Regions from separate parts of the Stenotrophomonas sp. 86156_Sma genome, predicted to be linked through region 1. Evidence: riboswitches for the same ligand, from Rfam matches in the RefSeq annotation. Region 1 holds a riboswitch; the other holds the start of a gene.

Region 1 (3,387 bases):
GGCCCGATCATCGAACAGGACGTGGCCCGCGTGGACCACGCCATGGCGCCGCGCGAGCTGGTGCGGCTGGGCAGCGATACCGAATCGCTGGTGCTGGCCCGCGCCGTTCGGCGCCATGTGGAGCACCGCATCCTGCTCAACGGGCACCGAACGGTGGTGTTCCGGTAATCGCCCATCCCGCGTCCGCCGGGCATGGCCCGGCGCTACCACGGGTGCTATCCGGTAGTGCCGGCCGCTGGCCGGCAACTGCAGAGATCCCGAGGTTGCCGGCCAGCGGCCGGCACTACCGAATCCTGATTTCATCCAATGAAAAGCCCCCGGTTCGGCCGTCCCGCGATCTGTAGGGGGGCGTAGTTAGGGGGCTGGATGAATCGATTGTGTTGTCGTGGGCAGGAGCGCGCAAGCGGCATAAGCGACGTGCGCGGTAGCGCCGGGCCATGCCCGGCGGTCACGCCTCAGGCGATCGAAATCCCCGCCTTGCCCAGCGCTTCACGCACCATCGCGTCGTTGGCGTCGGTCACCGGCTTGGTCAGCTCCCACAGGAATTTCACCCGGAAGCCGGACTTCACCGCGTCCTGCGCGCTCCACAGCACGCAGTAGTCGCGGGCCAGGCCGCACACGTGCACTTCGCGGATGCGGCGTTCGTGCAGCCAGCCTGCCAGGCCGGTGGCCGGGCGTTCGCCATCGGGGCCATGGTTCTCGCGGAAGGCGCTGTACGAATCCACCTGTTGGCGCGTGCCCTTGCGCAGGATCAGGTCGGCCACGGTCCAGTCCACGCCCGGATGCAGGACGGCACCGGCGCTGCCCTGCACGCAGTGGTCGGGCCACAGGGTCTGCGGCTGCGCGTGCAGCAGGATGGTCTCGAAGGGCCGTCGGCCGGGATGCTGGCTGGCGAACGAGGCGTGGTCGGCCGGGTGCCAGTCCTGGGTCGCCACCACGGTGCCGTAGCGGCGCTGTGCCAGCAGATCGGCGATCGGTGCCACCAGCGCATCGCCCTGGTCGCAGGCCAGCGCGCCACCGGGCATGAAGTCCGGCTGCAGGTCGATCACCAGCAGGGCGACATCGGCGGGCAGGGCGGTCATGGCAGTTCCGGTACAGCAGAAGGGGCGACCAGCGTGGCCGCCCCATGCCCACACGTCAATCGCCCTGCGGCGTCTCAGCGTCCTGCCCGTAGTACAGCAGGCCGATCTTGATCCGTTCGCGGCCATTCTCGCGGCGGTGACGGTTGGCATCGCGCAGCGAGTACACGCAGCCGCAGTATTCCTGCTGGTAGAACTGCTCGCGCTTGCTGATCTCGATCATGCGGCTGGCACCGCCGCCCTTGCGCCAGTTGTAGTCCCAGTACTGCAGGCCTTCATAGCGCGACGCGGCACGGATGCCGCAGTCGTTGATCTGCGCCATGTTCTTCCAGCGCGAGATGCCCAGCGACGAACTGATGGTGTCGTAGCCGTGCTCGTGCGCGTACAGCGCAGTGCGCTCGAAGCGCATGTCGAAGCACATCGTGCAGCGGATGCCGCGTTCGGGCTCGTTTTCCATGCCGCGTGCACGGCTGAACCAGTTGTCGGTGTCGTAGTCGCAGTCGATGAACGGGATGTCGTGCTGTTCAGCGAAGCGGATGTTCTCCTGCTTGCGCAGCTCGTATTCCTTCACCGGGTGGATGTTGGGGTTGTAGAAGAAGATCGCGTAGTCGATCCCGGAGGCGGTGATCGCCTCCATCACTTCGCCGGAGCAGGGGGCGCAGCACGAGTGCAGCAGCAGGCGCTGGCCGTTTTCGGGCAGGGACAGGGTGGGGCGTTGGAGCTCGGTCATCGTCAGGTACCGCATGGACCGCCGGCAACGGCGGTGGCCCATGCATCAGCGCGTGGGTGAACAGGTCTGGCCAGAAACCGTGAACAGGACGCACGCGGCCGCACCGCCTGCAGGCGCAGGACAACGACGGCCCCGGCAACCTCCCCGCGGAGATTCCAGGTCGAGTCAGGGGACGGTCGTGTCCCCCGGCCGGGGCCGGTATTCGGGCTGATGGACACGGGCCGCAGCCCACCTACTACCTGCCGCTTCCCAGGCGTGAGCCCAGTGCTGTTGGCAGGATTCGTTTCCATTCACCGCTGCGGGGCAGCTCCGGAATGGGCGCGCAAGGCGCCTTCACCGGATTCCCGTTCAAATCCCTGCCGTCATCAATGCCACGGCAGGGATACCTTCGGCGTGCCCACGGTGGACGCGTCGAGGGCAATGGTCAAGGGCCAATGAAAGCGCAGGGCTGTGGCTCGCTTCTCAGGCTGTGAGAGCGCCTCTTGCCATACTGGGCACCGACAGACGGGAGGTGGCTCGTGGCGGCGAAGTACTGCGATCTGGTCATGAAAGGCGGCATCACCAGCGGCATCGTGTACCCAAATGCGGTACTGGCGCTGGCGCGCGAGTATCGATTCAAGAGCATCGGCGGCACCTCGGCCGGCGCCATCGCTGCAGCCGTAGCGGCCGCGGCGGCATGCGGTGATCGCCGCCAGCAGGCCGGCGAGCACCTGCCCGGCGATGCCGGCTACGGCGGGCTGTCGGCGGTGTCGGCGCAGCTGTCGCGGCGCGGCTTCATCTACAGCCTGTTCCAGCCGGCACGGGGCGCGCGCGCCGCCTACCGGTTGCTGGTGGTGCTGACCGGCAATGCCCGCCTGCCGCACAAGCTGCTGTGCCTGGCCATCGCGGTGTTCGAGATTGCGCCACTGGAGGTGCTGGTGTCGCTGGCGCTGCTGCTCGGCCTGGGCTGGTGGGGCGGCGGTTGGAGCGGCGTGGCCGCCACGCTGCTGCCATCACTGCTGTGCGCGTACGGTGCCGGCGTGGCCGGTGCCGCGCTGCGGATAGCGCGGGTGGCGCGCCGTAACCTGCTGGGCCTGTGCAGCGGCCTCGGCCGCGATGCACGCACGCCGGCATTGACCGAATGGTTGCACGAGTGCCTGCAGCAGCTGTCCGGCAAGCCGCTGGATGCACCGCTCACGTTCGCCGACCTGCACGATGCGCCGCGCTATGCCGGCGAGCCGGACAGCCCGCATGCGATCAGCCTGCAGATGATCACCACCTGTGTGTCGCACAACGAGCCGCGCACGTTGCCGCTGGGCGGCGCGCAGTTCTGGTTCCTGCGCGAGGAGTTCGAGCAGCTGTTCCCGGCCAGCGTGGTGCAGTGGCTGGTGACGCAGGCCGGCCCGCCGCTGGAGGTGGAAGGGCGCCGGTACTACCACCTGCCGCAGGGCCCGAAGCTGCCGGTGCTGGTGGCCACGCGCATGAGCCTGAGCTTCCCGCTGCTGATCAGCGCGGTGCCGTTGCATGAGCCCTCGCGCCGCGAGCGTCGCTGCGAACCGACCGCACCTGCGGCCGACCAGGAGCACAACGTCGCCGACA
Region 2 (3,387 bases), 290 kb from region 1:
GCCGCAGCGTGAGGCGCTGGTGCAGGATTACGAAGCGCGCATCGCTGCGCATCCGCTGAAGGCGGCCGGCCCCGCTTCGGGCCCGGTGCATGAGCAGCGCTTCGATGCTGACGACGACGCTGAGGACAGCGTGGCCGAGCGCGCGGACGAGGATTGAGGCCTCCGCGTTCCTGGGGATGCCGGCCAGCGGCCGGCACTACCACTGTGATGCGGGATCGGTAGCGCCGGGTCATGCCCGGCGAGTGCGGTCAGGGCTGCTGCAGCTCCAGCAGTTCGCCCACCAGCCCGACCTCGCCGCGCTCCAGCCACACCCGCAGGCGTGTGCCGTGGTCAATACGCAGGGCCCAGCACAGCGACATCGGCAGGCCGCAGACCTGTGACAGCACCATGCGCAGCGGGCCGCCGTGGCTGACCACCAGCGTCGGCACGGGATCGTCATCATCAAGCAGGCGATCCAGCGCGCGCGCGATGCGCCGCTCGAAGTGGCCCCAGCTTTCGCCGTTCGGCGGCGGGAATGCATGCGGGTCGGCATGGAAGGCCGCCAATGCGTCCTCCGGCAGGTCGAACAGCGACTTCCCGTCCCAATCGCCGAAATCCAGCTCTTCCCATTCCTCGTCCGCTTCCACGTCCAGCCCACGCGGCGTGGCCAGGGCCATCGCCGTGTGCAGCGAGCGCAGCCGCGGCGAACTGATCACCCGCTCCCAGGGCTGCGCAGCGTAGGCGTCGACCAGTTCCTGCGGCAGGCGGGCCAGCTGCGGTGGATCACTGCGGCCATCGAGGAACTCATCGCGACCGTTGCCGGCATGGCGGACCAGGTCGAGGATCATGCGTGCGTCCTGTACAGGCAACGCGGGAACAGCGGAAAACGGGCGGACATCGGCAACGGCACCACGGGATCGAGGGACCATTCTAAGGGCACAGCAAAGGCAGTCGAGCAGGCTCGACGCTACGGGCCGCCTGCGATGCCGTAGACTGCGCGCACTTCCAGGTGACCTGCGGCCACGGCCGGCAGGTTGAAACGGGAAGCCGGTGACGCGTGATTCCACGCCAGGCCGGCGCTGCCCCCGCAACGGTAAGCACGTCAGTTCCAGGCAACACCGCCACTGTGCCGCAGGCATGGGAAGGCGCCTGGACGGTGGCCTCACGCCACCCGGCGGCGAGCCCGGAGACCGGCCAGGAAGCCTCAGGTCGCGATGCGGTGGGCATGGCGCTGGATGACCGCAGCATGCGCTGCGGCGTCGGCGCATGCCTGCCTTCGCGGCTCCTCCCCTTCGCCACGCGGGCGTGCGTGGCACCTGGAGTCCCCCATGAAGCTGCAGTCCCGAATGCTGTCCCTGGCCGTGCTGGCCGCCCTGCCCGCGCTGGCCCAGGCCGCCGATGACACCACCGCGCTCGACCAGATCCTGGTCACCGCCACCCGCACCCCGATCGCCCTGCAGGACAGCATCGCGCCGGCCCAGGTGATCGACCGCGCGCAGATCGAATCCAGCCAGGCCACCTCGCTGCAGGAGCTGCTGCGCGGCCGTGCCGGCATCAACCTGACCAATGCCGGCGGCCTCGGCAAGCAGAGCTCGCTGTTCCTGCGTGGCACCAACTCGGGCCACACCGTGGTGCTGGTCGATGGCGTGCGCATCAACAGTGCCGACCTCGGCCTGGCCATGTACCAGGACCTGCCGCTGGCGCAGATCGAACGCGTGGAAATCGTGCGCGGCCCGCAGTCCAGCCTGTACGGCGCCGACGCCATCGGTGGCGTGATCCAGATCTTCACCCGACGCAACCAGGGCGATTTTGCTCCGCACTTCCAGCTCGGTGGCGGCAGCAACGGCCTGCGCGAAGCCAGCGGCGGCATCGGTGGTGGCACCGAACGCGGCTGGTTCGGCGCCGACATCGCCTACCAGCATTCCGATGGCATCGATGCCTGCCGCGGCTCGGCGACGCTGTTCACCGGCTGCTTCGCCGACGAACCCGACCGCGACGGCTACCGCAACCTGTCCAAGAGCCTGCGTGGCGGCTACACCTTCAACGACCAGTGGAACGTGGAAGGCAGCGCGCTGCGCGCCGACGGCAAGAACCACTACGACGGCTATTACAACTATTCGGAAACCCGCCAGCAGGTGCTGGCCGGCAAGGTGCGCTACACCCCGTCCGAGCGCCTGGCGTTCACCGCCAACGTCGGCCGCAGTGACAACGAGTCGGACAACTTCGGCGCACCGGGGGTGTTCGGCAGCGCCCAGACCCATCGTGACAACGCCTCGCTGCAGGGCGACTTCGGCGTGGCCGAGGGCCAGCTGCTGAGTGCAGGCGTGGATTGGAGCGAAGACAACCTGGACGGCAGCAGCGCCGGATATCTCGTCGACAGCCGCCGCAACACCGGCGTGTTCGTGCAGTACCAGGGTCGCTTCGGCCGCCATCAGCTGCAGGCCAGCGCGCGCAATGACGACAACCAGCAGTTCGGCAACCATGCCACCGGCAGCGTGGGCTGGGCGATGGAACTGGAGCACGGCCTGCGCGTCAATGCCAGCTACGGCACTGCGTTCAAGGCGCCGACCTTCAGCGACCTGTACGACCCGTGGAGCGGGGTGCCGACGTTGAACCCGGAGAAGTCCAAGAGCGCCAATCTCGGTGTTTCGCAGCAGGGCCAGGGCTGGCATTGGGGCCTGGATGTGTACGAGACCCGCATCGATGACCTGATCACCTACGATGCGTCCACGATGAAGATGCAGCAGGTGGAGAAGGCGCGCATCCGCGGTGCCGAGCTGACCGGTGGCGTGCTGTTGGCCGGCTTCGACATCAACGCGCAGCTGAGCTACACCGACCCGCGCAACCGCACCCACGGCAGCACCCAGTTCGACAACTGGCTGCCGCGCCGTGCGCAGCAGACCGCGCGCCTGGACGTCGACCGCCGCTTCGGTGACGTCCGCGCCGGCCTGACCGTGCAGGGTGCGGGCAAGCGCTATGACAACGCCAGCAACTCGGTGAAGGTTGGCGGCTACGGCACGCTGGACCTGCGCGCCGAGTACGCGCTGACACCGTCGTGGTCACTGCTGGCGCGCGCCGCCAACGTGTTCGACCGCAAGTATGAAACCGTGGCGTGGTTCAACCAGCCGGGCCGCGAGTACCAGCTGAGCGTGCGTTACCAGCCGAAGTGACCGCGACGGTCATGGTAGTGCCGGCCGCTGGCCGGCAACATCATGACCTTCGGCAACGCATCCCGGGTTGCCGGCCAGCGGCCGGCACTACCCATTGCGTCAGCCCGGGTTACCGGCCGGCGACCAGGGATGTCCGTTGCATCAGCCCTGCAACCCCGGCAACTCGCGCAGGTCGTCGATCAACGCCACCGCATGCGCGGTGGCCAGGTCCAGGCCGCGCGGATAGCCGTAACGCACC

The links. Region 1 has a riboswitch for cobalamin ahead of ACZK33_RS01160 (epoxyqueuosine reductase QueH). Riboswitches for the same ligand answer to the same signal wherever they lie in the genome.
Region 2: linked by a shared signal. The riboswitch ahead of btuB (TonB-dependent vitamin B12 receptor) and the one ahead of ACZK33_RS01160 (epoxyqueuosine reductase QueH) in region 1 are both predicted to bind cobalamin.

Annotation. Positions count from the first base shown of each region.
Region 1 covers NZ_CM151157.1:267,830-271,216, forward strand. Annotated here, with positions in the region: gene purU (formyltetrahydrofolate deformylase) at 1-168, shown strand, start outside; gene pncA (bifunctional nicotinamidase/pyrazinamidase) at 456-1,082, opposite strand; gene ACZK33_RS01160 (epoxyqueuosine reductase QueH) at 1,138-1,824, opposite strand; cobalamin riboswitch at 1,986-2,200, opposite strand; gene ACZK33_RS01165 (patatin-like phospholipase family protein) at 2,328-3,387, shown strand, end outside.
Region 2 covers NZ_CM151157.1:557,374-560,760, reverse strand. Annotated here, with positions in the region: gene ACZK33_RS02550 (TfoX/Sxy family protein) at 1-157, shown strand, start outside; gene ACZK33_RS02545 (histidine phosphatase family protein) at 249-827, opposite strand; cobalamin riboswitch at 970-1,192, shown strand; gene btuB (TonB-dependent vitamin B12 receptor) at 1,308-3,149, shown strand; gene gph (phosphoglycolate phosphatase) at 3,291-3,387, opposite strand, start outside.